DNA from 3 places in the Pseudomonas sp. 9.3L genome. Region 3 is predicted to be linked to each of the others. Evidence: predicted binding sites of a transcription regulator. Region 3 holds the regulator's gene; each other region holds the start of a gene.
What was found. The regulator FliA, encoded in region 3, starts transcription of late flagellar genes. The targets are predictions, from matches to a motif close to CTAAAGTTTNNNNNNNNNNNGCCGNTAA.
Positions count from the first base shown of each region.

Region 1 (9,702 bases), 100 kb from region 3:
AAGCATTTCTTTGCACACTTTCAAACGGCCTGAAAACTCCAAGGTGCCGGGGTCAGTGGCTTTGAGGTCTGGCACTACCAACGAGTCCACGGCACGGTGCTCTTCCTTGGCCTCGTGGTACATCTCTTCTTCGTCCTTGCCACCGGCCTTCTTGAATGCCGGATAGAGGATTTCCTCCTCGATGTGGGTATGAAGCGTCAGTTCCATCTCGATTTTGTCGAGCAACTCGCCACGCTTCTTCACGGCACGCACGGTGGTATTGCTCAGTTCTTCGAGCAAACCCTTGATGCGTACATGGTCTTCTTTGAGCAATTCGACGGCGTTCATGGGTCAGGTCCTCAGGCTAAGGGTGGCGGTTCGTTATAAGCACTGGAAGCTCCAGCGCCACCACGCCGCCTATCGTGGTAGGGCACGCCGCGTAATGAGTGTTGCTAAGGGCGTACGTCATGATTATGCGAGCGGAACGGTGAATGGTTGGTTCCCGTTGTTACAGGCGCTGGCGGATGAATGGCGGCGTGCCAGCAATTGGTCGAACAAACCGTGCAGGTTGCACTCAAAACTCAATCAGGCCGGCAACGCCCGCCACCCCCTGACCCCCAGCCTGGAGGCTTATATGACTGACGAACAAAACACCCAACAGCCTGATGCGCGGGTTACCGACACCGAAGGTAAACCGGTACATGTGGTAGAGCGCGACATCGAACAACCCGACCCGCAGACCGAGGACGTCGACAACCTGCTTACCCCTACCTCGATCAAACACAAAGAGCAGGACGCCGAAACCCTTGAGCGCGCCAACGCTCAGGTGGAGCGTAAGCTGCACAACTGACATGTTCTTGAGGCCTCCCGCAAACACCCAGCCCGTAGCACCACAGCTTGCTTGCGACCGCCATTACGCTGTTATCACTCTGGTCGCTGGCAAGCCACGCTGCTAGGACAATGCTGTGTAGAGGGATGGCGTACTCGCCGCTTAGCGCCAGTCGTCGAATATCCATGTACCGGGGCGATCATATCCTTCCTCTCCCCGGTGCATCGTTATCCCCAGGATATCGATAGCAAACCCGGCTCGAAGCAGGTGCTGATAGGCCAGCCGACGCCCTGTATTAACACCCAGCATCAGCCGCGTCTGCCCGTTGGCAGCGGCAAGGCTGTTGCAGGCCGCTAATAGCCGATCAAGCCGGGCGGCAGCTTGGCCCCCGCCTCGCACCAGCGCGAATTTCAGGTAGCACACGCCCTCGGCTGCTTCGCTGTAGGCGCCGAAATGGCAGGCTGCAAACCCTTCAACCGAACCGTCCGCTGCGCGTACCACTAGATTGGCGCCTAATTTCAGTTGGTCCACTGCCTGCAATTCGCCGCTCACGTCCAGGCCCGGGGCGATGCTGTCAGCCAGCACTGCACAGGCGCGCAGTGCCTCACTATCCAGCACAGGTACTGCAGGCGATTCGCCTGTGGTAGGGCGCACTGGCCGTTGCATGACGGCGGTCAGCGCTTGCGGCCAGAATCCAAACTTTTGATAAAGGCCCAGATGCCGTGGGCTATCCGGGAAGGTGAACAAGCCCGCATGGACAACCCCCCAGCTGTCCAATTGTTCAGTAAGGGTCCCCATGAGTGCCTTGGCCAGCTTGCGCTTCCAGTACACCGGGCGCACCGCCACAGGCCCGATCACCCCATGAAGCCCCCAGCGTGTTACTCCCGCCACGGCCGCCAGTTCGCCCTCCAGCTCAATCTTGAACCAGGCCGTGTGAGGGGCGCGCCAACGGCCTTCTACGTAGTCGCGATCGTTCCAGAACTCCCCAGGTGGTGCCTCGCCCATAAAGGCGGCGAACGCCTCACGCACTACCTCTCGGGCAGCCGGAAGATCAGCTTCAAGCAGCGGCTGAATCAATACCTCAGACATGGTGTTCCTTAAACGCACGACAACGGGTGAACAAAAGAGACCACTGGCGCGAACCTTTTCTTTCACGGTGGCTCTATTTTACTCAACGTCAGGAGATGGCATATGGCCGTTGTCCAAACTTCTTCAGCTGGGTTGAGCTTTGCACTGGATGCAATCACTGCCTGGGAAACCCACTGGGCCTTACAGGGCGATCGGTTGACGTGTCGCCACTGCGGTTCCAGCCAGGGCCGGTGGCAGAGTCGCCAACCGTTCCAGCATCGCCGTAGTTGCGATGGCGCACCCTTCGCGGACCCTATGCCCTGGGTCGCGGTACCCGGCTGGCGGGGCTAAGCCGGCCAGTGAGTACCCACCGATTGACTGCTAGCTGATCGGTAATTCCTGTAGCCATAAGCGATTCTTGCCGTTGTGCTTGGCTCGGTACAGAGCTTCGTCGGCTGCCTGCAGCCACTCTCGCTCGCAACTGTACTTTCGCGAATAAGGCACCAGGCCAATACTCAAGCTGACCTTAGGCACTGGTGACGTGTCGTCGGCCCATTCACAGAATAATTCCCGTATATCGTTGAGCTGGTCATACGCCTGGCTTACGGTCATGTTGAACAACAACACGCAAAACTCATCCCCCCCGTAGCGGCCCGGCACCGCGTGAGCCCCCAAACCTGCCCGCAACAGGTTGGCCAGCCGAGCGATAATGGCATCCCCTACCAGATGCCCATAGCCGTCGTTCACCGTCTTGAAGTCGTCGATGTCCAGTAGCGCCAGAATGGCCACCCCTTGGCCGTCCTTGCACCCGCCGAACGTGGTACGTAGCCGCTCCATCCAGGCCGCATGGTGCAGCAGGCTAGTCATGCCATCCAGGGTACTGATGATTTTGAAGGCTTTTTTGTGCACCGCTAACTGAACGGCCAGCCCGTAGCTGGCGCGGCTTACGGATAAGGGGTACAGCAGCAACATGGGCAAGCACGCCCATAGCTCGGTTTCAGACGTGTGCAGCGCCAGCTCGAAGCCGCCCAGCGCAAGGGTGGCCAGCAACCCCAGGCCTTGCAGGCCCAGGCACACACGCAACAGCTTCCAGCCGCCAGCGGCCATTGCATTCATGGCGACCATCGCCAGCAGCAACGCGCTGGGCAGCGGGTTAAGGGCCATTTGCCCAACCCATAGGCCCGCAAACAGGGCATCGCACAACAGGCTTCGGCGCTCTACCGCAAAGGGATCAAGGCTTGCCCGGGCGGTGAGGTACGCCAGCGTAGGCCATACGAAGGCGTTAAATAGCATCAACCCCCATACCCACAGGCTGGTGGTCGGGCGCTCTAGGGCAATGGCGCTAATGAAGATCAGGCTGCATGCACAGCCAAGCGTGCGCGGCCCATAAATGCGACGTGCGAAGTCGCGCCCCAATTCGCGCCGGCTACTGGCATGGCTCAACCCTCGTTCTCCTTTGAAACGGTTCAGCATCGGACGCTGCTTCGTGCGGCGTCACCCGTCCTGCAAGCCTGGACGCTCGCGGCGCAGATCATGTCACCTTGATTTACCCGCCACAACAGCGAGACGGTTACGTTCGTCGTTCGCGTTACCGTCTCGCTTTAGTTTCAGCGCAATTAGCCGATGCTTAAGGCCATTGGCAGGTGCTGTCTCGCACCTTTCGCTTCTGGGTCGAAAAGGGCTACGCACATGAGTGTGATCACTAACGCAAAACTGGCCACCAAACTATTAACGTCATTCGTGCTGTGCGCGCTGTTGACCTTGGCAGTAGGTGTGATTGGTGGCCATGGCATCGGCCAGGTGAGCGATAACCTTGACTCGGTGTTTTCCAATAACGTGGCGTCTGTTATTAACATCAACAAGGTAAAGGCCAACGTGGTCGCTCAGAACCGCGATCTCTATCGTTACCTGTCCCTTCAAGCCAGCAATGCATCGCCCGACACTGTTCGCGATACCCTTGCCTCCTTGAAAACTAGCCGTGATGAAGCTTGGCAGGCGTTCACGGCCTACCGCACTACGCCCCTGGCCGACGATGAGCGCGCGGCGGGTGACAGCCTTCAGCAAACCGATTGGAATGCTTTGCAGGCAGCAGTAGACAGCGCCATCGTCCTGATAAACAACAGCGATATAACCGGGGCTCGTGAAGCCCTCAACGGCCCGACGTTTGAAGCCTATCGGAAGGTAATCACCGACATTACCGTAATAAACGATTCAAATGTGCGCCAGATGGGTGAGACCAATACCTCATCTCGCGCCAGTGCCGCCACTGCGACATATTGGCTGGTAAGCGGCATTGCAGTGGCCTTCGTCCTCGCCGTGGCCCTGGGCTTGCTAATCACCCGTGCCATCGTGCGGCCTATCACTCAAGCGGTTGCCACCGCACAACGAGTTGCCCAAGGTGATCTGACCGCTACCATACATGCCGACCGCACCGACGAAACCGGCCAACTGCTTACTGCGCTGGATGGAATGCAGACCAACCTCAAGAACACCATCGACGAAATCGCACGGGCCTCAGACCAATTGGCCTCCGCAGCCGAAGAGCTGAGTGCGGTTACCGATGAGAGCACCCGCGGCCTGACGCGTCAGAATGATGAAATCCAGCAAGCCGCCACTGCTGTGAACGAAATGACCAGTGCCGTAGAGGAAGTGGCCCGCAATGCCGTGTCCACATCGGAAGCCTCACGCAGCACCAGCCAGGAAGCCGAGACCGGCCGTGCGCAGGTGCAACAAGCCGTAGGGGCCATCAACGGCATGGCGCGCGAGCTCAATGGGTCCACCGAAACCGTCCATACCTTGGCCAACCAGGTACGCAACATCGGTAATGTGGTGGATGTGATTCGCGGCATCGCTGAACAAACCAATCTGCTGGCGCTAAACGCGGCCATTGAGGCTGCGCGGGCGGGCGAGCAAGGTCGTGGTTTTGCCGTAGTGGCCGACGAGGTACGAGCGCTGGCAGCACGCACCCAGACGTCCACCGGAGAAATCGAAACCATGATCGCAACTGTACAAGCCACCGCGGAACAGGCTGTGCGCGCTATGGGCAATAGCCAGACGCTGGCGCAGAACACGCAACAGATGGCCGAGGCAGCGGACCACGCCCTTGAGCGCATCACCCTGGCGGTTGCAGGTATCAATGAGCGTAACCTGGTGATCGCAAGCGCGGCGGAGGAACAAGCACAGGTTGCGCGAGAAGTGGACCGTAACCTGGTTAACATTCAGGACTTGTCCAGCCAGACCGCAGCGGGTGCCAATCAAACCAATGCGTCCAGCCAAGACTTGTCTCGCCTGGCCACCTCGTTCAGCCGGCTGGTAGGGCGCTTCAAGGTGTAAGGCGCTGGCGGCTGGCGAGTGCCTTAGGCCAGCGGCCAGCGTTCCAGCGGCACGTATTCGCCTTTGCGCGATTCAAACAGTGTGAAGTGAGTGGCGTTAACCGCAAAATCAGGTGGGCTAACGGCTTCAGGGGGCGGCTCCCGGTAATCCCGTACCAGCGTGATATGGGGGCGGTACTCAGTAAAGGCCGGCAGCACCCCTAATGGCTGGAAGGCTTGTTGCAAGTCATAGGCAAGCCGCAATAACCCCTTGGGCGGGTCTTGAGGCGCCAGTACCAATACCCCTGGCCGGCGCCACGTCTCCAACTGGTCCAGCAGAATACGTGTTCGCCCACCGGGGGCTTTTACCGTGGCTGCCGCGTCTACAACCCCCTGAACCCGGGACAGCCCCACCTCGCCTAGAAACAGCAGCGTAAGATGAAAATTGGCGGCCGGCACGCGGCGGCCACTGCCGAGCGTTAATGTGCTACGCCAGCGGGAGATCGCCTTGCGCTGCTCGGCCGGGCATTCGAGGGCGAAGAACAGCCGCTTGGCCGGCTCTCCACCCTCTCCCAAGGCGTACATCATGCTGGCAGCCTCGTACCGTCAGGCGCCCATGTTAAACGTCACTGGGTCTGGGCCCAGGCGCTCGTTGCGCTCCAATTGACTGATGCGGGCATGATCGTCTTCAGTCAGCTCGAAATCGAAGATCTCGAAATTGCTACGAATGCGCTCAGGTGTAACCGACTTGGGGATCACGATCATGCCCTTGTCTATATGCCAGCGCAGCGCAACCTGAGCGGCGGTTTTGCCGTACTGTTGGGCGATGGCCTGCAAGGTGGGGTCATCACTGACTTTACCTTGGGCCAGCGGGCTCCAGGCTTCAGTATGAATGCCCAAGCGTGCGTGCACTTCGCGCAGGTCGGCACGCTGAAAGTACGGGTGGGCTTCGATCTGATTCACCGCCGGGGTTACGCCGGTTTCATCGATCAGGCGCTGCAAATGGTCAGGGTTGAAGTTGGAGACGCCAATGGACATCGCCCGCCCCTCTTCGCGCAAGGCAATCAGGGTTTTCCACGTTTCTACGTACTGGTCTTTCTGAGGCAGCGGCCAGTGAATCAACAGCAGGTCAACATACTCCAGTTTCAGCCGGTCCAGGCTCTTGCGAGCAGCGTCAAGGCTTTGCTCGGCCCCTTGGTCAGCGTTCCACACCTTGGTGGTCACAAAATACGACTCACGCGGTAAGCCAGCATCGACCAAGCCCTGGCCAACACCTGTCTCGTTTTCATAGATAGAGGCGGTATCAATGGCGCGATAGCCCACTTCGAAGGCTGTGCGCACGGCATCACGGGCTTGGGGGTCAGTGGCTTTCCAGACACCCAAACCCAGTTGCGGCATCATCTTGTCGTCGTTGAGGGTCACGTAAGGCACAGATTTGGTCATCAGAGGCTCCTGTCGGTGTAGGGTGCGGCCGCTGAAAAACGGCGTACATAGGTTACCGACAGCGCGGCCCAAGGCTCGGTTCGGTAAAATCCCTGCCGCCTCAAGTTACGCTATGCTCACAGGGCAACCCATCACACAGCCGCTTCTGCTTCTGAAGAAGGTTGATCCCCCTCCCGCAGTACGGCGTGCGCTCATGACTAACCCTGTGTTCGATGAAAGCAACCTGACCATTCGCAAGTTGTTCCCCACCCCCCTGGTGAGCTGCCAACTGCCCGGTTTCGAGGCCCTCAATGAGCAACTGCGTGAATTGATCCTGGCGGAGGAGGCCCGCGCCCGGGGCGTGCAGCACAGCAATCAGGGCGGTTGGCAGTCGGGGGGCGATTTTGCTGACTGGGCCGGGGAGGCAGGTGTTCAATTGCTGGCTTTCGCCCAGGACATGGCGCGCAGCCTCACGGCCGTTCACACACCAGAGAACACCCTCGTGCACGCAACATTTGACTGGCACTTCAATGCCTGGGCCAACATCAACCGTGCCGGTGACAGCAATAGCGTGCATGGCCACGCCGGGGCCTTCTGGTCGGCTGTGTACTGGGTAGACGATGGCGGCCGCAGCGAGAACCCCGCCATCGGCGGCGACCTTGAGTTTCTCGACCCACGTGGGCTGGTGGCGTCTGCCTACCGTCCAGAGCTGCGCATGCGTGTGGAGGAATGCGTCACTGCTGGCTGCTCTACCACCGAGGCTGCGCGCAGCGGCACGCTGGTGATGTTCCCCTCTTGGTTACTCCACAGCGTGCGGCCCTTCACAGGTACTCGGCCCCGCATGTCGGTGGCCTTTAACTTTGGCTTATAGCGCTTTTACAAGGGCACATGCTCGTTCTGTCGAAGTCGACGGACCGAGGCATGGTCGGAATTTGATTATTTTCGGAAGAAATCTGTAAAAAGCCGTAACACTTCGTAATGACTACTGATAGGATTTCACGCCCGAGAGTCATTCCTATTGCCAACCTGGCGCCTATCAGCTGATCCATTGCAGGAACCCCCATGGCCGTTCGCTTTCCGTCCCGCCCTACCCTTCTGGCGCTGTGCTGCTCCCTGAGCGTGAATGCCTACGCCGCCGATGACGCAGTGAACCTGGGCACTGTCGCGGTCACCGCGCAGAAAACCGAAGAAGCTACCTCGTTACCGCCGGAATTTCCGGGTGGCCAGGTGGCGCGGGGCGGGCAATTAGGGGTGCTGGGTAACCAGGACACCATGGACGTGCCCTTCACACTGACCAGCTATACCGCCAAACTGATCGAAGACCAACAAGCCGAGGACGTGGGCGATGTTCTGCTTAACGACAGCTCGGTGCGGCAGGCGTTTGGCTTCGGCAACAACTCGCAGGTGTTCGTGATCCGCGGCTTGACGCTCAACGGCGATGACATCTCTTACAACGGGCTGTATGGGGTGCTGCCCCGGCAGATTCTGTCCACCGATGCCTTGGAACGGGTGGAAGTGTTCAAGGGCCCTAACTCTTTTCTTAACGGCGTATCCCCTACCGGCAGCGGGCTGGGCGGCGCGGTGAATCTGGTATCAAAACGCGCCGGAGATGTTCCCACGCGCCGCTATACCCAGGACATCACCACCGATGGCCGGGTGGGCGAGCATTTGGACCTTGGCCAGCGCTTTGGCGAGGACAACCGCTTCGGCGCGCGGGTGAACATCAGCCAGCGCGAGGGCGAGACGGCTATCGACGACCAGGATCAGCGCAGCAAGCTGTTCGTGGCGGGCCTGGATTACCGAGGCGATCGGTTCAGGGTATCGACGGACGTGGGGTATCAGAAGCAGCGAATCAATCATGCCCGAAATACAGTACGTTTAGGCAATGCCACTAGCATTCCAACCCCTCCTGAAGCTAGTAAGAATTATGGCCAGGATTGGAGTTATACGGAAAGTGAAGACACCTTCGGCATGCTGCATGGCGAATATGATTTAAATGAAAGCTGGACGGCCTATCTATCCGGTGGCGTGAAACACACCCGCGAAACAGGATTGTATGGCACTCCCGTTTTGCAAAATGGTACGACAGGCGATGCGACCATCAGTAGCTCTGCTATCAATCACAATGAAGATAACACCAGCTTTGCGGGCGGGCTCAATGGTAAATTTCAAACCGGTCCGGTTAGCCACCAAGTAGCAATAGGTGCTGCTATCATTTGGGCCCAGCAGGAAAATGCCTTTGAATTCTACAACGGTGCGCCTACCGCCACTAACATCTACCACCCTCACGCGCTTACTGAGTCCACAAATCCTTATTTCATCGGCGGCGACTTGGGCGACCCAGGCGTCACCGGCAAAACGCGTAATCGCAGTATTGCTCTCTCAGACACACTAGGCTTTTTCGATGACACGCTATTGGTCACCGCCGGCCTACGCCGTCAACAGTTAAGGGTGGAAGCCTATCAATACGATGGTGGCACCCTAACTCAATATGATGGAAATAAATCTGCCACTTATGACGAGGCCATAACTACTCCCGTTTATGGGCTCGTATTCAAACCTTGGAATTTCGTATCCTTGTATGCCAACCGTATAGAAGGTTTAGCGCAAGGCCCCACGGCACCCACTGACGGCTCTGTCAGCAATGGCGGCCAAGTATTTGCCCCTGGTCGTACTAAACAACTTGAGGCAGGCATCAAATTCGATTGGGAGACTTACGGCGCTAGCTTAGGTGTCTTTCGCATCGAAAAACCAACAGATGGCTTTGCCCGAAATGGTGTATTCGTTGCTGATGCAAAGCAAATCAACAAAGGCATTGAGCTAAACGTGTTCGGCGAACCTATCCAAGGCCTCCGCTTGGTGGCTGGCGCGACTCGTCTTGATACTAAGCTTGAAGATACCGGTGATGACACCGAGGGTAACCACGCAGTGGGCGTGCCCACTTTCCAGATGAACGCCAGCGTAGATTGGGATGTACCGGGCTTGGAAGGTGTAGCCGTTAACGCGCGTATGCTTCGTACCGGTGGTCAATACGCTAATGTAGCAAATACGCTTACTCTGCCCACGTGGAACCGATTCGATGCTGGTGCCCGC
Region 1 covers NZ_JBZUBK010000001.1:2,811,118-2,820,819, forward strand. Annotated here, with positions in the region: gene AC4LE2_RS12805 (PA2171 family ribosome-binding persister protein) at 1-327, opposite strand, end outside; gene AC4LE2_RS12810 (hypothetical protein) at 614-829, shown strand; gene AC4LE2_RS12815 (GNAT family N-acetyltransferase) at 971-1,897, opposite strand; gene AC4LE2_RS12820 (hypothetical protein) at 2,000-2,227, shown strand; gene AC4LE2_RS12825 (diguanylate cyclase) at 2,258-3,349, opposite strand; gene AC4LE2_RS12830 (methyl-accepting chemotaxis protein) at 3,566-5,209, shown strand; gene thpR (RNA 2',3'-cyclic phosphodiesterase) at 5,233-5,775, opposite strand; gene AC4LE2_RS12840 (aldo/keto reductase) at 5,794-6,630, opposite strand; gene AC4LE2_RS12845 (TIGR02466 family protein) at 6,824-7,480, shown strand; gene AC4LE2_RS12850 (TonB-dependent receptor) at 7,672-9,702, shown strand, end outside.
Region 1: the regulator FliA is predicted to act here: its motif matches at 3,476-3,503, upstream of AC4LE2_RS12830 (methyl-accepting chemotaxis protein).

Region 2 (9,702 bases), 2.1 Mb from region 3:
ACCTTCGGGCCCACCAAGGCTGCCAGATCAGGCTCGTGGTGTGCTGAAGCAACCTCATTGACCCTGACAACGATGATTTTGTCCGTGGGCTCAAGGCTGAACAAAGCCGCAGCCAGCTGCTCCCTGGCCTGGGCCTTGGCGGATGGCGCCACCGCGTCTTCCAGGTCGAAGCTCACGGCGTCTGCCTCGGAGGCCAACGCCTTGGCAAACAGTTCTGGGCGCGAGGCAGGCACGAAGAGTTTGCTGCGCATTTAGGGCCTCCGTTCTTTTTCTTATCGCCCACGGTTGACGTAATCGCGGGGAGGCCTAGTTTGCAAAGCAGCGAAAGATAACTAAAGTGACTATTAATTAAATTAGAGTCCAAAAAAAGTTCTGTATGGACACGCGCTACCTCGAAAGCTTTTTGCAAGTTGCACGCTTGGGTTCCACGGCCGCGGCAGCACGCGCTCTGAACCTCACCCCCACAGCAGTGGCGCAGCGGATCAAGGCGCTGGAGCATGAAATCGGCGCTACCCTCTTGACCCGCGCGGGCCGCAACATGCAAGCCACGGCGGCGGGGCTTGCACTGGTCGAGCCGGCCAGGGAGTTGTTACTTCGAACACGAGAGCTGAGTGCCATCGCCGCGCTGGATGTGATCGCCGGCGATTTGCGCATCGGCTGCATCTCCACGGCGCTTGCCTACCTGGTGCCCCGGGTGCTTTCAACGCTGATCCTGCGTTACAAACACCTGCATACCCACCTTGAGCCAGCTGTGTCCACATCGCTGTACCGCAAAGTGGTGGCGGGGGAGATCGACGTCGGCTTGATGGTGCGCCCTGCCTTTGAACTCCCTAAGGAGTTCACCTGGCGGCCCCTTCGAGAGGAGCCCTTTATCGTGCTGGCACCCGCGGGCTTCAGCGGGCGTGATGCGCATGAGGTGTTGGCCAGCGAGCCGTTCATTCGTTACCACCGGCGCTCTTGGGGCGGTTTGCTTGCAGACCGTTACCTGCTAGAAACAGGCATTGCCCCGCAGGAGCGCTTTGAGATCGATGCGCTGGAAGCCATTGCCGCGATGGTGGCCGGCGGGCTGGGCGTTTCGTTGGTACCAAGGTGGCAGCCGTTGCACGCCAACCTCGGTGCGTTAGCTCAACTGGCGCTGCCAGGCCCTGGTATTTCCCGGCCCATCGGCCTGCTGTGGAAGCGCAATTCGGCAAAGATCAAACTCATCGAGGCGTTCTGCGAAGTGCTGTATGACGGCCCGACCCCATCGATATAGCTCATAATTTTGAAACTTTGAATTCACCAAAAACTATTTTTAATATCTTGTCCCACCGCTCAAGCTCATTCGACGCCTGCACCCTCAATTCGACAGAGCAGGCCATCAACGAATAAATGCAGCAGTGGGGAAGTGTTATGGGTGAGCGTTCAATAGCCGCATCTAACGGTGAGCCCCAAGTGCCTGCCGGGCCTTTGAGTGGTGTAAAGGTGTTGGACCTTAGCGCTTACATCGCCGGGCCATATGGGTGTTCTTTGCTGGCTGACCAAGGCGCTGAGGTGATCAAGGTCGAATCCCCGGCAGGCGATAACCTGCGCAAATACCCCTCAACCTTGCCCAGTGAAAGCCGCGCTTTCTTGGGCGTTAACCGCAGCAAGCTCGGCATCGTGCTGGACCTCAAGCGCCCTGAAGGCCTTGAAGCCTTGTACCGCCTGGTACGTGAGGCCGACGTCCTGGTGCACAACTTTCGGCCCAGCGTCCCGGCCAGGCTAGGGATCGACTACGACCAACTTATTGCCATCAACCCCCGTTTGATCTACTGCGCGGTGACCGGTTACGGCGACAGCGGGCCGCTCAAAGACAAGGCAGGCTACGACCAGGTGCTGCAGACCATGACTGGAATGTGCGTTGCCCAAGGCAAGCCGGGTGGCCCGCCTGAAGTGCTCTACGGCTCTGTCGTCGATTACTACGCTGCCGCCCTGGTAGCGGGTGGCGTGTCGTCGGCCCTGTATCAGCGAGAAAAGACCGGAGTGGGGCAGTACGTAGGCGTGTCGCTGTTGCGCAGCGCCTTGACCATGCAGTCGGCGCGCTTGATCTGGGCTGAAGGCGAGCCAGCGGACCTGGACCGCGACATGCGTTCAGGAGGCATTACGGGCATCCATCCTACTCGCCAGGGCTACCTGTACCTGTCCGCGAACACGCCGCATTTCTGGCAGGCGCTGTGCGAAAAGACAGGCCTGGACCACTTGATCGATGAACGCTACGACACCGTGCGCAAGCGGGCCGAACACCAGGCGGTGATCGTGCCGCAGCTACATGAAGCCTTGCAGCGGCGCTCAGCACTGGATTGGGAAGGGCTGTTTGGCGATGCGGTGCCCTGCGCTGCGGCACGGCGGGTCGAGGATATGTTCGACTATCCCCAAAGCCAGGCTGAAGGCCTGATTGCCGACTATGAACATCCTGTAGTAGGCCGCTACCGTGGTTTCACCGGGCCCATACGCTTCGGTCGCTCAGCAGGCCCCGCGCCCTTCGCGGCACCAGTCTTTGGGCAGCATTCAGACCAAGTCATGCAGGCTCACGGTTTTACTGACGAGCAAATCAGCGGCCTGCGTGCGTGTGGCGCCTTGCTGTAACGACCGCATTGTCAGCCCCCTTTTAACGTCGTCCATAACAATCACAATAGGATTCACGTCATGCCCAACGACCAGGCGTACACCCCAGGCTCGCCAAGCGCGATGCGGAGGGCCTCCCAATGACCGTCGCCAAACCCACTCCGCGTAGCCTGCGCACGCGGCTGACCGATAACACCATCCGTGTGTTTGAGCGGACCATACCCGACCCCTTCGTGCTGGCCGTGTTCCTGACGTTCCTGATCGCCCTGGCGGCCATGGTCTGGGGCCCGCAGGCCTCTTTAGCCACGGTGTTGTCAGGGTGGTACAAAGGGTTTTTCAACATCTTCACCTTCGCCCTGCAAATTACCCTGGTATTGGTGCTGGGGCACGCATTGGCTCATGCACCCATCGTGCAGCGGGTGTTCACGCGGCTTATCAGCCTGGCCCGCACGCCGGCCCAGGCGGGGGCGCTTATTTTTGTCAGCGTTGCAGTGACCTCATTTTTCAATTGGGGCTTTGGCCTGGTCATGAGTGCGTTGCTGGCACGGGAAATCGCTAAGCGCATGCGTGTTGATTTTGCCTGGATCGTGGCGGCGGGGTTCTCGGGTTGGGTGGTGTGGGCCGGGGGTATGTCTGGCTCCATCGTGCTGGCGCAGTCCACAGCGGGTAATCCGATGAACGTCGTGGAGAAGGTCACCGGGCAGGTGTTGGGCGTGGGTGAAATGGTCTTCGCGCCGTTCAACCTGGTGCCGACCGTGGTGATGCTGGTGGTCATGCCCTTTGTATTGGCGGCGTTAAGGCCGCGCGGGGATGACGTGATTGCCTTGGACATCACGAAGCACCCTGACCCTGTGCGTGAACAGCCTCCCGAAGGCCCCTGGACCTTCGCGCAGCGGTTGGAATACTCATGGCTAGGCAGCGTACTGATGGGGCTAGGAGGCGTGGCTGTCATCGTGTCCGCCTACTTGGGGCACTTGCCGTTCAGCGGCGTGAATGCCGTGATCTTCGTGATGTTTACCTTAGGGATTTTGTTGCACCGTTACCCGTTGGCCTACGCCAATGCTGTGAAAAACGCGGCGAAGCAAAGTGGTTCGATGATGCTTCAGTACCCGCTCTACGGCGGCCTGATGGGCATCATGGAGGCCACGGGCCTGCCGGGTGTGATCGCCCACGCCTTCGTCGCGATTTCCAATGCCCACACGCTGCCTTTTTGGAGCTACGTCTGCTCGCTGGTAGTGACCTTCCTGATACCCAGTGGGGGCGGCCATTGGGCCGTGCAAGGGCCGTTCGTAATTCCCGCGGCTGTTACCCTGCATGCCTCCTTGCCTGCCACCACCATGGCCGTGGCCATGGGTGAGCAGGTGTCGAACATGCTGCAACCCTTCTGGGCTGCACCCGTGGTTGCGATGGCAGGGGTAGGGGTGCAACGGGTGCTAGGTTTTACCTTCGCGACCTTCCTGGTAGGCGCCATCGTCTACGGGGCTGCGCTGTTGTTTCTGTTATAGCGAGGGGGAATGGCACAGGCCTCTGCTGGCTGGTAAAAAAACGCGTCCTCTGTATCCTACGCCTCAACATAAGGGGGTAGGTTTGAGAGCGTTGAAGCAGATTGCACTGGGCGTTGTGTTGCTGGTGCTGGCGGCCTGTAGTCATCAGCAGCAGCCTACGGGCCCTACACCTGAGCAAGTGCGCAGCAGTGTGCAGCGCCTGTTGCCTGCCTCAGCCCGTGACCCTCAAGGGTGGGCAACGGATATCCAGGTGGCGTTCGAGGCGCAGGCGCTGGCGCCTACCGCACAAAACCTGTGCGCGGTCATTGCGGTTATCGAGCAGGAATCCAATTTCAACCCCGACCCGCAAGTGCCTGGGCTGGGCCGCATCGCCCGCCAGGAAATCGACCGTCGAGCGAGCAAGGTGCATGTGCCGGGCTTTCTGGTAGATGCCGCACTCAACCTCAAGTCACCCACCGGTGATACTTACGCGCAGCGTATCGCCAGAGTGCGTTCCGAGCGAGAACTCAGCGAAGTGTTCGATGACCTTATCGGCACGGTGCCGCTGGGGCAGCAACTGTTCGGTAGCTTCAACCCTGTGCATACGGGCGGGCCGATGCAGGTGGCCATTGCCTTTGCAGAGCAGAACGCCCGAGGCTACCCCTATTCACGCGACGGGTCGGTTCGCCAGGAAGTGTTCAGCCGTCGAGGTGGCGTGTATTACGGTACGGCGCACCTGCTGGGTTATCCGGCCCCCTATCCTGCATTGCTTTACCGTTTTGCAGATTACAACGCCGGTCACTACGCCAGCCGCAACGCGGCCTTTCAGGCAGCGCTCAACCGGTTGGTACGTGCACGCCTGAAGCTAGACGGGGATTTGGTCAACTACGGCTCCTCCACCCCCGGCCAGACTGAGCTGGCAGTACGCTCCCTGGGTAAGCGCTTGAACATGAGCGACGACGACATCCACCGCGCGCTGGAGAAAGGTTCGCAGCCTGATTTTGAAACCACTGGCGTGTATCAGCGCGTGTTCAGCCTGGCGGACCAAGTGGCTGGCCGGACGCTGCCGCGCGCCGTACTGCCCGGCATTACCCTGGAAAGCCCCAAGATCACCCGCCACTTGACCACCGCCTGGTTCGCTCAGCGCGTGGACGAGCGCCGTGCACGGTGCGTAGCACGCCAGTAACCAGGTAACGTAGTGCATTGTGCCTGCATACGACTGTCACAACCCTATGCTGCACTAACGGCACCTCTTCTTACCTGGAAGCCGTTCAATGCCAGCACGCAGCCCCCGCATTAACCTTGAGCACCGCCCTAGGCTTGCCGACTTACGCCCTATAGTATCTGCCCTTGCGCCCCACACGCTGCTTAGCCCACCGGCCACGCTCAGCGTGACGCCCGCCAAGGCATTCAAGAGCCGTCTAGGCTACTCGGACACCTTTCTAGGCGATTTCGTGGTGCCCTGGCCCACTGTCGGCGAAGCGAGTGCGGACGATGTGTCTGTGATGAAGGGGGGAGGCGACCGTCTGGATTACCTGCACTTTTCCATCACGATGTCGCGCTCGCGACGGCTGGCGCGGTGTGTCGGCGTGAACATCAATGGCGCGCATGCCGTGGCAGTGCCACGTAGCAAGGATGTGTGGGCCTATGACGGCCGTTTACCTACTGATGCTCAAGTGGGTGAAACGCTCTACGCCGCCAATGGCCTAGACCGTGGCCATCTGGTGCGCCGACAAGACCCTAACTGGGGCAAGGACGCCAGCACTGCTAACGCGGACACGTTCCATTTCACTAACTGCTCGCCGCAAATGAGCGCATTTAACCAGAAGACCTGGCTTGAACTGGAAGACTACATTCTGGACAACACCCAGCGCTGGAAGGCGCGCGCAACGGTGTTCACGGGGCCGGTATTCGGGGCGGATGACCCTCTTTATCGAGGTGTGCGCATTCCCAAGGCCTTTTGGAAAGTTGTGGCGTATCTAGGCGAGGACGGCAAGCCCTCAGCCAGCGCATACATGATCGACCAGAGCCGTGAGCTGGGCCAACTCAACCTCACCTTTGGCCACCTGCGTACCTACCAGCGCAGCGTGCTGCAGATCGAGCAACTGACCGACCTGCGCTTTGGCGACCTGGCCCAGTACGACGGGTTCAGTAACGAAGAACGCACCACGGGGACGCGTATCGAGGCGCTGATCAATGGGCCAGAGGATATTCGTGTGTGAGCAGGGAGCGGCTGCGTGCGATCGATCTGCGCCCCAGCGAGACGCTACAAACGAAACTGTGCCACTGACCCGCGCAGTTCACGTGCCAAACTCTCCAATGACTGAACATTGCGATTGGCGGCCTTGGTAGACACCGCTGAGTGCTCCACCATATTGGCGATACGCTCCACGTTCTGCGCCACGCTGGTACTGGCCAAGCTCTGCTCGGAGGTCGAGCCCGCCACCTCCTGCACCTGTACCAGCGTAGCTGAGGCCTCGGCATTGATCTCACGCAAGGCCGCAGCGGCTTCATTGGCCAATGCCACGCCGCTTGCCACCTGCGGCGTCACCTCCGTCATGCCTTTAACCACTCGCCCAGTGTCAGCCTGAATCGCGCTGATCATGGTCATGATTTCCTCTGTGGCCAGGGCAGTGCGCTGCGCAAGGTTACGCACTTCATCGGCTACGACTGCAAAGCCCCTGCCTTGCTCTCCGGCCCTGGCCGCCTCGATGGCTGCGTTTAAGGCGAGAAGGTTTGTCTGGCTGGCGATGTTTTTAATGGTACTGGTGATCCCATCGATCTCCTCCGTGCGCTTGACCAAGCCGGTAATAAGCCCAGAGGCATCGGTAATCTGAGTGGAGACTTTCTGGATCGCGCCCGTCATTTCATCGACCAGGCGCTCGCCGCGCGCGGCCAATTGCACCGAACGCTGCGAGTTGCGTTCAGTTTCTTGAGCGTTGTTCGAAATATGGTCGATGGTCACCGACATTTCTTCGATGGCCGCAGCGGTCAGGGTGGTCGCTTCCGACGTCTGTTGAGAAGCGCTGTCGATGTCGTGCATTTGACCGGTCAAGCCTGCTGCGGCAGTGCCCAAGTGATCGGCGCCACGCTGGATGCCCAGAATCATTTCGCGCAAGCTGGTCTGCATGCGTGCCACGGCTGCCAACAGGCTGTCGGGCTTGAAGCGGCCTTCCACCACCCGGCTAAGGTCACCATCGGCGATGGCACGAGCCACCTCGGTGGCATACTGCGGCTCTCCGCCCAGGCTTTGATAAATGCTGCGTGACATGCGGTAGGCCAGGAACGCAACGGCGACCAACACTAACAGGCCGATGGCGCCAAAGTTTATCGCCAGGCGCCAGTAAGCTGCATTGATGTCGTCTACGTAGATGCCATAACCCACATACCAGTCCCACCCGTCGATTTTGGTTAGGCCATTGATTTTAGGGACCACCGCATCCGAGCCTGGGCGCTTGGCCAGGTCGTCGAAATACGCGAAGTGAGTGCCTTGCAGATGATCCAGGTAGTTCTGCCAAGTGGTCTTGCCGTTCGGCAGTGTCGCACCCACGTCTACCTTGCCAATGAAGTTAGGGTTGGGGTGTACCAGGCTCAATGCGTTTACAGTACGTGCCCAGACGTAGGCGTTACTGCCGTCCCGCAAGCTGCTCAGGGCCTCGATGGCTTTGGCCTGAGCCTGCTCACGCGTCAGTTGGCCGCTCTTTTCTTGTGTCTGGAAATAATCAACCTGATGAGCCGCCAGGTTCAGTACCGAATGTATTTCGGCTCGTTTATCTTCCAGCATCGTTGCACGCAAGGTGGTCAGCGCGAACGCTGAAATCACCAGCAGTCCTAGTAGCGCACAGACGACGATCAGCAGCAGACGGTGGGCGAGCTTCATAACTACGGTTCCTAGTGCGGCCTATGTCGTGAGCCTGCATTCGGGAAGATGCACCTACGAGCGGCGAGTGATGGTAATTCCACACTATCGGCGCTGTAAGGTTTAGCTTGAGCCATATTCTGGTAGGCCGCCTCTATAGTGCTTGTTAAGAGAATGCATCAGGGCCGAGGCCGTTCGAGGTTATGTGCTGGAAATGTGAGGTCTCTGACAGGCTTGCTTGGCCTGGGGGATAAAGAGGTAAAAAAGATCACGAACAAGACCACCAGTGCGGTGTAAAACAGCTGCAGGGTGTGACGCTGACAGAACGCATGCAGCGGCGCGTGTGCCTTTGCATAAACGTAGGGGTAGCGATACGGGGAGCAGGTCACCCACAAGGCAAGCACAGCCAACAAAACCGCGACAGGGCGCGGTTTTGCGGGGCGGCTTATGCAGGCGTGTTACGGCGCTGAGCCTTTTAACGGTAGATGTGGGTTAGACGTTAAAGCGGAAGTGCATCACGTCGCCATCCTTGACGATGTATTCCTTGCCTTCCAATCGCCACTTGCCCGCTTCCTTGGCACCGGCTTCGCCGTTGTACTGGATGAAGTCGTCGTAGGCGATCACTTCGGCACGGATGAAACCTTTCTCAAAGTCGGTGTGGATCACGGCCGCTGATTGCGGGGCCGTGGCGCCGATGCGTACCGTCCAGGCCCGCACTTCTTCCACGCCAGCGGTGAAATAGGTTTGCAGGTTGAGTAGCGAGTAGCCCGCCCGGATTACGCGGTTCAGGCCCGGCTCTTCCAGCCCCAACGACTCCAGGAACATGTCCTTTTCTTCGCCATCGTCTAGCTCAGCGATTTCCGCTTCGATCTTGTTGCACACCGGCACCACCAGCGCGCCTTCTTCTTCGGCAATGGCCTTGACCACGTCCAGGTGCGGGTTGTTTTCGAAACCGTCTTCGGCCACGTTGGCGATGTACATCACCGGTTTGCTGGTCAGCAGGTGGAAACCGCGTACCAGCTGCTTCTCTTCGGTGCTCATGGTTTTCATGAGGCTGCGTGCTGGCTTGCCTTCGGTGAAGTGAGGCACCAGTTGCTCAAGCACAGCCTTCTGCGCCAACGCTTCTTTATCGCCGCCCTTGGCGTTACGCGTGACCTTTTGCAGCTGCTTCTCACAGCTGTCCAGGTCCGCGAAAATCAGCTCCAGGTCGATGATTTCGATGTCGCGCTTGGGGTTAACGCTATTGGAGACGTGGATAACGTTCTCGTCTTCGAAGCAACGCACCACGTGGGCGATGGCATCGGTTTCGCGAATGTTTGCCAGGAATTTGTTACCCAGACCTTCGCCCTTGGAAGCCCCTGCGACCAAACCTGCGATGTCCACGAACTCCATCGTGGTAGGAACGACGCGCTTTGGCTTGACGATGGCCGACAAGGCATCCAGGCGGGTGTCGGGCATGGGCACGATGCCGCTGTTCGGTTCGATGGTGCAGAACGGAAAGTTTTCCGCAGCGATGCCGGATTTGGTCAGCGCGTTGAACAGGGTGGACTTGCCGACGTTAGGCAGGCCGACGATGCCGCAATTGAAACCCATGGTACAACCCTCTTCGTGGAGTCAGGCCTTTTGGCTGTGCAGTTCTCTCATCGCCCGGGGCCATTCCCCGGCGAGAATATCTGGCAGCACGCCGAGGGCGAAGTCGATACTGGTGTCGAGTTTATCCTGCTCGGCGCGAGGTGCTCGCCCCAACACGAAGCCCGACACCTTGCTGGCATC
Region 2 covers NZ_JBZUBK010000001.1:813,826-823,527, forward strand. Annotated here, with positions in the region: gene AC4LE2_RS03645 (HpcH/HpaI aldolase/citrate lyase family protein) at 1-251, opposite strand, end outside; gene AC4LE2_RS03650 (LysR family transcriptional regulator) at 377-1,255, shown strand; gene AC4LE2_RS03655 (CaiB/BaiF CoA transferase family protein) at 1,393-2,607, shown strand; gene AC4LE2_RS03660 (short-chain fatty acid transporter) at 2,727-4,091, shown strand; gene AC4LE2_RS03665 (DUF1615 domain-containing protein) at 4,174-5,256, shown strand; gene AC4LE2_RS03670 (DNA/RNA non-specific endonuclease) at 5,345-6,292, shown strand; gene AC4LE2_RS03675 (methyl-accepting chemotaxis protein) at 6,337-7,950, opposite strand; gene ychF (redox-regulated ATPase YchF) at 8,422-9,522, opposite strand; gene pth (aminoacyl-tRNA hydrolase) at 9,544-9,702, opposite strand, start outside.
Region 2: the regulator FliA is predicted to act here: its motif matches at 8,035-8,062, upstream of AC4LE2_RS03675 (methyl-accepting chemotaxis protein).

Region 3 (9,702 bases):
GGTGCGAGATATCCGCAGCATCGCTGAAGCCATCGCTAACAGCGGGGCAAGGAGTCAAGATACCGCCGCGATGGTCAGTGCAGTGAGGGCAGGTTTATCACGTGCGATCGTCCAAAGCATTGTAGGTACGGAGTCTGAGCTACCTGTAATCACCCTGGAACCAAAGTTGGAACAGATATTGCTCAATAGTATTCAGAAGGCAGGGCAGGGGCAGGAAGATGGCGTTTTGCTTGAACCTAGCATGGCCGAGCGGCTGCAACGCTCGCTCATCGAGGCCTCCCAGCGTCAGGAAATGCAAGGGCAACCAGCTATTTTGCTGGTCGCTGGGCCGATTCGGACCATGTTGTCGCGTTTTGGCCGGTTGGCCGTACCGAACCTTCATGTGCTGGCCTACCAAGAAATACCGGACAACAAGCAAGTGACGATCGTAGCGACAGTAGGGCCCAACGGCTGAGGTAGCGGGATATGCAAGTAAAGCGTTTTTTCGCCGCGGATATGCGTCAAGCCATGAAATTGGTACGCGATGAGCTGGGCGCTGACGCTGCGATCATTGGCAACCGCCGGATCGCAGGGGGCGTAGAGCTTACCGCTGCGTTGGATTACAAACTGTCGGCCTTGGCCCCGCGCGTACCCAATGTTGAGTTGGAAGACGAGCTGCGCAAAACCCAGTCGCGTATCGTGTCGGCGCAGGTCGAACTCGACTCGCGCAGCGCCCACGATGGCGTGACCAATCGCCAGTTATTTGCAGGCTTGCCGCTGACCGCGCCCGAGCCTTTGATCGAGCCCACCTTGGCTGAAGCCCCGCGTGCGCCCGTTGCCGCCTCGCCTGCACCTGCGGCAGTGGACCAGCGCCTGTTCGACTCCATGCGTTCCGAGCTTTCTGGCTTGCGCGAGCTGCTGGAAGTGCAACTGGGCTCATTGGCCTGGACTCAATTACAAGGCAGCCGCCCAGAGCAGGCTACTCTATGGCGCAAGTTGCAGCGCATCGGGCTGTCTGGCCCGTTGTCGCGCGATTTGCTGGCTGAAGTGGACGGCATCGACGAGCCCCGCCAAGCCTGGCGCATGCTGTTGGCGCACTTGGCCAGAATGATCAGTACCCCAGAGGTAGAACCCCTGGAAGAAGGCGGCATCATCGCCATGGTAGGCCCCGCCGGCATGGGCAAGACTACCACCCTGGCCAAGCTGGCCGCACGTTACGTGCTCAAGTACGGCGCGCAGAACATCGCCTTGGTGAGCATGGACAGTTTCCGCATCGGGGCCCAGGAGCAACTTAAAACCCTGGGCCGTATCCTGAATGTAACCGTAACGCACGTAGACCCTGGGCAATCCCTGGCGCAGGCCTTGGAGCCTCTGCTGCGCAAGCGGGTGGTCTTGATCGACACCGCTGGCCTGCAGGCCAGTGACCCGGCGCTCAAGCTGCAACTTGAAAGCCTGGCGGGCCGTGGGATTCGGGCGCGCAATTACCTGGTGCTCGCCACAACCAGCCAGAAGCAGGTATTGACTGCGGCCTACCACAGTTACAAGCGTTGCGGCCTTGCAGGCTGTATCCTCACCAAACTCGATGAAACCGCGAGCCTGGGTGAAGTACTAAGCCTTGCGATCAGTCATGAATTGCCAGTGGCCTACCTGACTGACGGCCCACGTATCCCGGACGATCTGCACCTGCCTCGTCGGCACCAGTTGGTTAGCCGCGCGGTAAGTGTACAAATGCAGGAAGAGCCCAGCGAAGAGGCCATGGCCGATATGTTCGCCGACCTGTATCACAGCCCCAACAAGCGTGTGGGCTGAGGGCATGAAGACACATGAATGCATGCGCAAGTGGTTGCGCGACAGCGCGCCCCGACAGGGCGTGTTGCATGGCTTGAAACCTACCTGCACCGCACGCAGCGCAGGCTTGCCCAACAGGCAAGCCGGCCGTGGTGTAGCCAGCGTCTCAGTGACAGGGTAAAGAACGAATGGGCAGCATGCATCCCGTACAGGTGATTGCGGTGACCGGCGGCAAAGGTGGCGTCGGCAAGACAAACGTGTCAGTGAACCTCTCACTGGCACTGGCCGAACTCGGCCGGCGCGTGATGCTGATGGACGCCGACCTTGGCCTGGCCAATGTGGACGTATTACTGGGGCTTACTCCCAAGCGCACCTTGGCCGACGTAATAGAAGGCCGGTGTGAGCTGCGCGACGTACTGTTGCAGGGCCCAGGTGGCATCCGCATCATTCCCGCAGCGTCAGGCACCCAGACCATGGTCCACTTGACCACGGCTCAGCACGCCGGGCTGATCCAAGCCTTCAGTGAAGTCGGCGATAACCTGGACGTGCTGGTGATCGACACCGCCGCCGGGATCGGTGATTCAGTGGTGAGCTTCGTGCGCGCAGCCCAGGAGGTACTCTTGGTGGTATGCGACGAGCCCACCTCGATTACCGATGCCTACGCCTTGATCAAGCTGTTGAACCGCGATTACGGCATGAACCGCTTCAGGGTGCTGGCCAACATGGCCCAAAGCCCCCAAGAGGGGCGCAACCTGTTTGCCAAGCTTACTAAGGTGACCGACCGTTTTCTGGACGTCGCCCTCCAATATGTGGGTGCGGTGCCGTACGACGAGACCGTGCGTAAGGCCGTACAAAAGCAGCGTGCTGTGTACGAAGCGTTCCCACGCTCCAAATGCGCCCTGGCCTTCAAGGCCATCGCCCAGAAGGTGGATACCTGGCCGCTTCCCGCAAACCCGCGGGGGCACCTGGAATTCTTCGTCGAACGGTTGGTACAGCAAACCAGTGCGGGGCCTGTCTCATGAGCGCCAGTGGATACCGGATGTACAACAATGCTTCTCGGCAGTCGCAGCAGCATGAACTGATCGAGCGTTATGCACCCTTGGTCAAGCGCATCGCCTATCACTTGCTGGCGCGGTTGCCAGCCAGTGTGCAGGTCGAAGATTTGATCCAGGCCGGCATGATCGGGCTATTGGAAGTGGCCAACAAATACGACGCCAGCAAGGGGGCCAGTTTCGAGACCTATGCAGGCATTCGTATCCGTGGCGCGATGCTCGACGAAGTGCGCAAAGGCGACTGGGCACCTCGCTCAGTGCACCGTAATACCCGTACCGTCAGCGAGGCCATTCGAAGAATTGAAGCGCGAACGGGTCGCGACGCTAAAGATCATGAAGTTGCTGCCGAACTTAACATGAAGATCGACGAGTACTACTCGATTCTCAACGATACGTTGGGAAGCCGGTTGTTCAGCTTCGACGATCTGTTGCAGGACGGTGATCACGAGGGGCTTCACGAAGACGGCGCCAGTGGGAGTGGTGAGCCCGCCCGAGGCTTGGAAGACGAGCGCTTCCAATCGGCCTTGGCGGACGCCATCGCTAATTTGCCAGAGCGTGAGCGGTTGGTGCTGGCGCTGTATTACGACGAAGAACTCAACCTCAAGGAAATCGGTGAGGTGTTGGGGGTAAGTGAGTCTCGGGTCAGTCAGCTTCATAGCCAATGTGCGGCGCGTTTACGCAGTCGTCTTGGCGAATGGCGGGCCGCCGCGCGATAAGCCCTGCCGTAACAGCAGGGCTTGCCCGCGATAGCGTGCTTCTCATGCAGCGGCCGGTCGCAGGCAATGTATGCGGTTATGGGTTTATCGCACACCTAATGAATTCGATTGACTGCGCACCCCGGAGTGGGCGTGTTTGAGACTGCTGGAGGTCTACTTGGACAAGAACATGAAAATCCTCATCGTTGATGATTTCTCGACGATGAGGCGGATCATTAAGAACCTGCTACGCGACTTGGGCTTTACCAATACCTCCGAAGCCGACGACGGCGTCACGGCATTGCCGATGCTGCAAAGCGGCTCGTTCGACTTTCTGGTGACGGACTGGAACATGCCCGGCATGACCGGCATCGAGCTGCTGCGCCAGGTGCGCGCCGATGACCGTCTCAAGCACCTGCCGGTGTTAATGGTAACGGCCGAAGCCAAGCGTGAACAAATCATCGAAGCGGCTCAGGCCGGCGTCAATGGCTACGTAGTCAAGCCTTTCACCGCTCAGGTGCTCAAAGAGAAGATTGAAAAAATCTTCGAACGCGTGAACAGCTGAGCTGCCAGGGGGCGCTATGGAGTCCAGTAAACTGCCGTTGGGTGACTTTGAATCCACCCTGAAAACCCATGCCCGCCAGCTGGTCGAAAGCCTTGAAAAGGGGCAATTCGGCGAAGCGGTAGGGTTGATCCATGAGTTAAACCAGACGCGTGATCGCGGGCTGTATCAGGAAGTGGGCAAGCTCACTCGCGAATTGCACAGCGCTATCGTTAATTTTCAGATTGACCCTCGCTCGCCTCGGGCCGAAGAAATGTCGGGGATCACCGATGCTACCGAGCGCCTTGATTACGTGGTACGGCTGACGGAAAACGCCGCCAACCGCACCATGGACCTGGTCGAGCAGAGCACGCCCGTGGTCCACGATCTGGGCGAAGAGGCCAAGGCGCTGCGCACGGACTGGCAGCGCTTCATGCGCCGGGAAGTCCAGGCCGATGAGTTCCGTGAGCTCGTCAAGCGCATGGACACCTTCCTGGCGCGCAGCGAAACCGACGCCGACGTGCTGTCCACCCACCTCAACGACATCTTGCTCGCCCAGGATTTCCAGGACCTCACAGGCCAGGTAATCAAGCGCGTAACCTCGTTGGTGACCGAGGTAGAAGCGAACCTGCTCAAACTGGTGCTGATGGCCAGCCAGGTAGACCGCTTTGCAGGTATCCATCACGACGAAGAAAGCCTGCGCCAAGAAAAAAATCCTGAAAAAGACCCGTCCCGGGGTGAAGGTCCGCAGATTCATGCCGATAAGCGTGAAGACGTCGTATCCGGTCAGGACGATGTGGACGACTTGCTCTCCAGCTTAGGTTTCTAAGCGGTTGCGGTCGTCGGACAGGCGCCTTCGCGCTATCCGGGCCGCACGCCATTTTCAGCATTCCAGGGAGCAACCAAATGAGCTTCGGCGCCGATGAAGAGATCCTCCAGGACTTCCTGGTTGAGGCCGGCGAGATCCTCGAGCAGCTATCTGAACAGTTAGTCGAGCTGGAAAGCCGACCCGACGACGCAAACCTGCTCAATGCGATTTTTCGTGGTTTTCATACTGTCAAAGGCGGCGCCGGCTTTCTCCAGCTCAATGAGCTGGTGGAGTGCTGTCACATCGCCGAAAACGTGTTCGACATCCTGCGTAAGGGCGAACGCCGAGTAGACTCCGAGCTGATGGACGTAGTGCTCGAAGCGCTGGACACGGTCAATAGCATGTTTGGTGAGGTTCGCGAGCGTGCCCCGCTGACCCCTGCCACCCCCCAATTACTCGCGGCGTTGGCCCGACTGGCCGAGCCGGCAGGCGCGCAGCCGGCGGTCGCAGCCCCTGCACCCGCCGTGGTGGCTGCGCCGATGCCCGGCACCGGTTTCGATGCCCTTATGAGCAGCCTGGACGACGAACACACCCACGCCGCCAGCGACGACATTACCGACTCCGAATTCGAATCCCTGCTCGACCAACTCCATGGCAAAGGGCAGTTTGCCGCGGATACCGTGGCAGCAGCGCCTGCGGCCCCTGCTCCAGCAGTTGGCAGCGATGAAATCACCGACGCTGAATTCGAATCGCTGCTGGACCAGTTGCACGGCAAAGGCAGCTTCGCCGCTGACAACCTGGCCGGTACACCTGCACCGGCGCCCGCGCCACCTGTGGCAGTGCCCGCAGCGGGCGGTGGCGACCTGATTACCGACACTGAATTTGAAGACCTGCTTGACCAGCTTCATGGCAAGGGCAAGTTCGCGGCGGATGCCACCGCAGCCCAGGCGCCTGCTGCTCCTGCGCAGGTAGCCCCAGCGCCCAAAGCTGTCGCGCCGGGCGTCGCCGCGCCGGGCGCCGCCGCGCCGGCCGTTCCTGTGCCCGCACCGGCTGCTGCTGCCGCGCCGGCTGCCGCCCGTGCACCTTCGGGGGAAAAACCCGTCGTCAACGAGGCTGAAACCACCGTACGGGTCGACACCGCTCGGCTGGATGAAATCATGAACATGGTGGGCGAGCTGGTACTGGTGCGTAACCGCTTGGTGCGCCTGGGCCTGAACAGCAGCGATGAAGCCATGTCCAAGGCCGTCTCCAACCTGGACGTCGTCACCGCTGACCTGCAAACGTCGGTGATGAAGACCCGGATGCAGCCTATCAAGAAAGTCTTTGGCCGCTTCCCCCGTCTGGTACGCGACCTGGCACGCCAGCTCAAGAAAGAAATCACCCTGGAGCTGGTGGGCGAAGAAACCGACCTGGACAAGAACCTGGTCGAAGCCTTGGCCGACCCCTTGGTCCACTTGGTGCGCAACGCTGTGGACCACGGCGTAGAAATGCCGGACGAGCGTGAAGCGGCCGACAAGCCGCGCTCTGGCAAGGTCGTGCTGTCTGCCGAGCAGGAAGGCGACCACATTCTGTTGTCCATCTCCGACGACGGCAAGGGCATGGACCCTGCCGTGTTGCGCGCCAAAGCGGTAGAGAAGGGCGTGATGGACAAAGACGCCGCTGATCGGCTGTCTGAGACCGACTGTTACAACCTGATCTTTGCCCCTGGGTTCTCGACCAAGACCGAAATCTCGGACGTGTCCGGGCGCGGCGTGGGCATGGATGTGGTGAAAACCAAGATCTCCCAGCTCAACGGCTCGATCAACATCTACTCGGCCAAGGGTCAGGGCTCGAAGATTGTCATCAAGGTCCCGCTGACCCTGGCGATCATGCCTACCTTGATGGTGATGCTGGGCAACCAGGCCTTTGCCTTCCCCCTGGTCAGCGTGAACGAGATTTTCCACCTCGACCTGTCTCGCACCAACGTGGTGGATGGTCAGGAAGTGGTCATCGTGCGCGACAAAGCCTTGCCGCTGTTCTACCTCAAGCGCTGGCTGGTGCCAGGTGCCCAAGACAGCGAGCAGCGCGAGGGCCACGTAGTGATTCTGTCGGTAGGCACCCAGCGCATAGGGTTCGTGGTGGACCAACTGGTAGGGCAGGAAGAGGTGGTCATCAAACCGCTGGGCAAGATGCTTCAGGGCACGCCTGGTATGTCAGGCGCTACCATTACGGGTGACGGCCGCATTGCGCTGATTCTCGATGTGCCTAGCATGCTCAAGCGTTACGCCGCCCGGCGTATCTGATACCACCCGCCGCCAGCCCGCAAAGGCTGGCGGCCTGTAACGGAGTTACTATGGCAGTCACAGTCCTGGTGGTGGACGATTCTGGCTTTTTCCGCCGCCGTCTTACCGAAATCCTCTCGCAGGACAGCAATATCAAGGTCGTAGGCACCGCCAGCAATGGTCGAGAGGCCATCGACCAAGCGGTGGCGCTCAAGCCTGACGTCATCACCATGGACTATGAGATGCCGATGATGGACGGCATCACGGCCGTCCGGCACATCATGCAACGCTGCCCTACACCGGTGTTGATGTTCTCATCGCTTACCCATGAAGGCGCCCGGGTTACTTTGGACGCGCTGGATGCAGGCGCGGTGGATTTCCTGCCGAAGAATTTCGAAGACATCTCGCGCAACCCGGACAAAGTTCGCCAATTGCTGTGCGAGAAGGTGAACTCCATCGCGCGCAGTAACCGGCGCCTGACCTCACACGCTGCCCCTGCGTCGGCCCCCGCGCCACGCGACGCCCTGCCTACCCGAACCGCCCCGCGGCCCGCCGCCGCTGCGCCTGCGCAGGCCCCTCGTGCGCCTGCACCGGCCACCAGCGGGCCGCCCAAGCGCAAGGCGTATAAATTATTGGCAATCGGCACCTCGACCGGTGGCCCGGTGGCCTTGCAGAAGGTACTCACTCAACTGCCCGCCAATTTCCCGTCGCCTATCGTGCTGATCCAGCACATGCCTGCAGCCTTCACCAAGGCCTTTGCAGAGCGCCTGGATAAACTCTGCCGTATTTCGGTCAAGGAAGCCGAGGACGGCGACCAGTTGCGTCCAGGGCTGGCCTTGCTGGCGCCGGGTGGCAAACAAATGATGGTCGATGCCCGGGGTACGGTGAAGATCCTGCCGGGTGACGAGCGTTTGAACTACAAGCCGTGCGTGGACATCACCTTTGGCTCGGCGGCAAAAAGCTTTGGCGACAAAGTGCTGGCCGTGATCCTGACCGGCATGGGGGCCGATGGCCGCGAGGGCGCGCGCTTGCTCAAGCAAGTCGGTAGCCAGGTATGGGCGCAGGATGAAGCCAGCAGCGTGATCTATGGCATGCCCATGGCGGTAGCCAAGGCTGGCCTGACCGACGCGGTTTATAGCTTGGACGATATGGGCCGTCACCTGGCGGAGGCGTGTCAGTAATGGACGTACTTAGCCTCATTGGCATCATTCTGGCGTTCGTCGCGATTGTAGGCGGCAACTTCCTCGAAGGCGGTCACTTGCCTTCGTTGCTCAACGGGCCTGCGGGCCTGATCGTGCTGGGCGGCACCTTGGCAGCGGCGCTGCTGCAAACCCCGATGAACGCGTTCAAGCGGGCCTTGCAGATCCTGCCGTGGATTCTGTTCCCGCCACGGGTCGATTTGGCCGGGGGTATCGACAGGGTAGTGAACTGGAGTCTGGTTGCGCGCAAAGAAGGCCTGCTGGGCCTGGAAAGCGTCGCCGACGGCGAGCCTGACAGCTACGCCCGCAAGGGCTTGCAGTTGCTGGTGGACGGTGCCGAGCCCGAAGCCATCCGTAGCATCCTGGAGGTGGATTTCTTCGGCCAGGAAAGCCGAGACATCCAGGCCGCCAAAGTGTACGAGTGCATGGGGGGTTATGCGCCCACCATCGGCATCATTGGTGCCGTGATGGGGTTGATCCATGTCATGGGCAACCTGGCGGACCCTTCACAACTGGGAAGTGGCATAGCCGTTGCTTTCGTAGCCACTATCTACGGTGTGGCGTCAGCCAATCTGGTGTTGCTGCCCATCGCCAATAAGCTCAAGGCACTGGCGCAGCGCCAGGCGCGGTACCGGGAAATGCTCCTGGAAGGGCTGCTCTCGATCGCGGAAGGTGAAAACCCCCGGTCCATCGAACTGAAGCTGCAAGGCTTCATGGAGTAACTGATGCGTCGTCGCCGGGCTACCGAAGAGCACGAGAATCATGAACGCTGGCTGGTGTCCTACGCCGACTTCATTACCCTGCTGTTTGCCTTTTTCGTAGTGATGTATTCCATCTCTTCGGTCAACGAGGGCAAGTACAAGGTGCTGTCCGACGCCCTGGTGGGGGTATTCAACGACCAGCAGCGCTCGCTCAAACCCATCCCCATCGGGGATGAGCGCCCTCGTACCACTCAGCCTGCCACGCCATTGGACACAGACAGCGATGAGCCCGACGCCGCAATCACCCCGGCGGACCCCTTTCAGTCCATCACCGACCAGGTGCGCAGCGCGTTTGGTGACTTGATTGCCGCCGACCAGTTGACCGTGCGTGGCAATGAACTGTGGATCGAAATCGAGCTCAAGTCGGGGCTGCTGTTTGGCAGTGGCGATGCCATTCCCAGCGACCGCGCCTTTGCCATCGTCGAAAAGGTCGCCGGCATTTTGCAGCCCTTCGCCAACCCGGTACACGTTGAGGGGTTCACTGACAACCAGCCCATACGCACCGCCCAGTACCCTACCAACTGGGAGCTGGCCTCGGCGCGGGCGTCTAGCATTGTGCGCATGCTGGCCATGGACGGCATCGACCCCAGCCGTATGGCAGCGGTGGGCTATGGCGAG
Region 3 covers NZ_JBZUBK010000001.1:2,914,908-2,924,609, reverse strand. Annotated here, with positions in the region: gene flhA (flagellar biosynthesis protein FlhA) at 1-454, shown strand, start outside; gene flhF (flagellar biosynthesis GTPase FlhF) at 466-1,788, shown strand; gene fleN (flagellar synthesis regulator FleN) at 1,956-2,789, shown strand; gene fliA (RNA polymerase sigma factor FliA) at 2,786-3,535, shown strand; gene AC4LE2_RS13345 (chemotaxis response regulator CheY) at 3,705-4,079, shown strand; gene AC4LE2_RS13340 (protein phosphatase CheZ) at 4,096-4,884, shown strand; gene AC4LE2_RS13335 (chemotaxis protein CheA) at 4,962-7,145, shown strand; gene AC4LE2_RS13330 (protein-glutamate methylesterase/protein-glutamine glutaminase) at 7,196-8,305, shown strand; gene AC4LE2_RS13325 (flagellar motor protein) at 8,305-9,045, shown strand; gene motD (flagellar motor protein MotD) at 9,049-9,702, shown strand, end outside.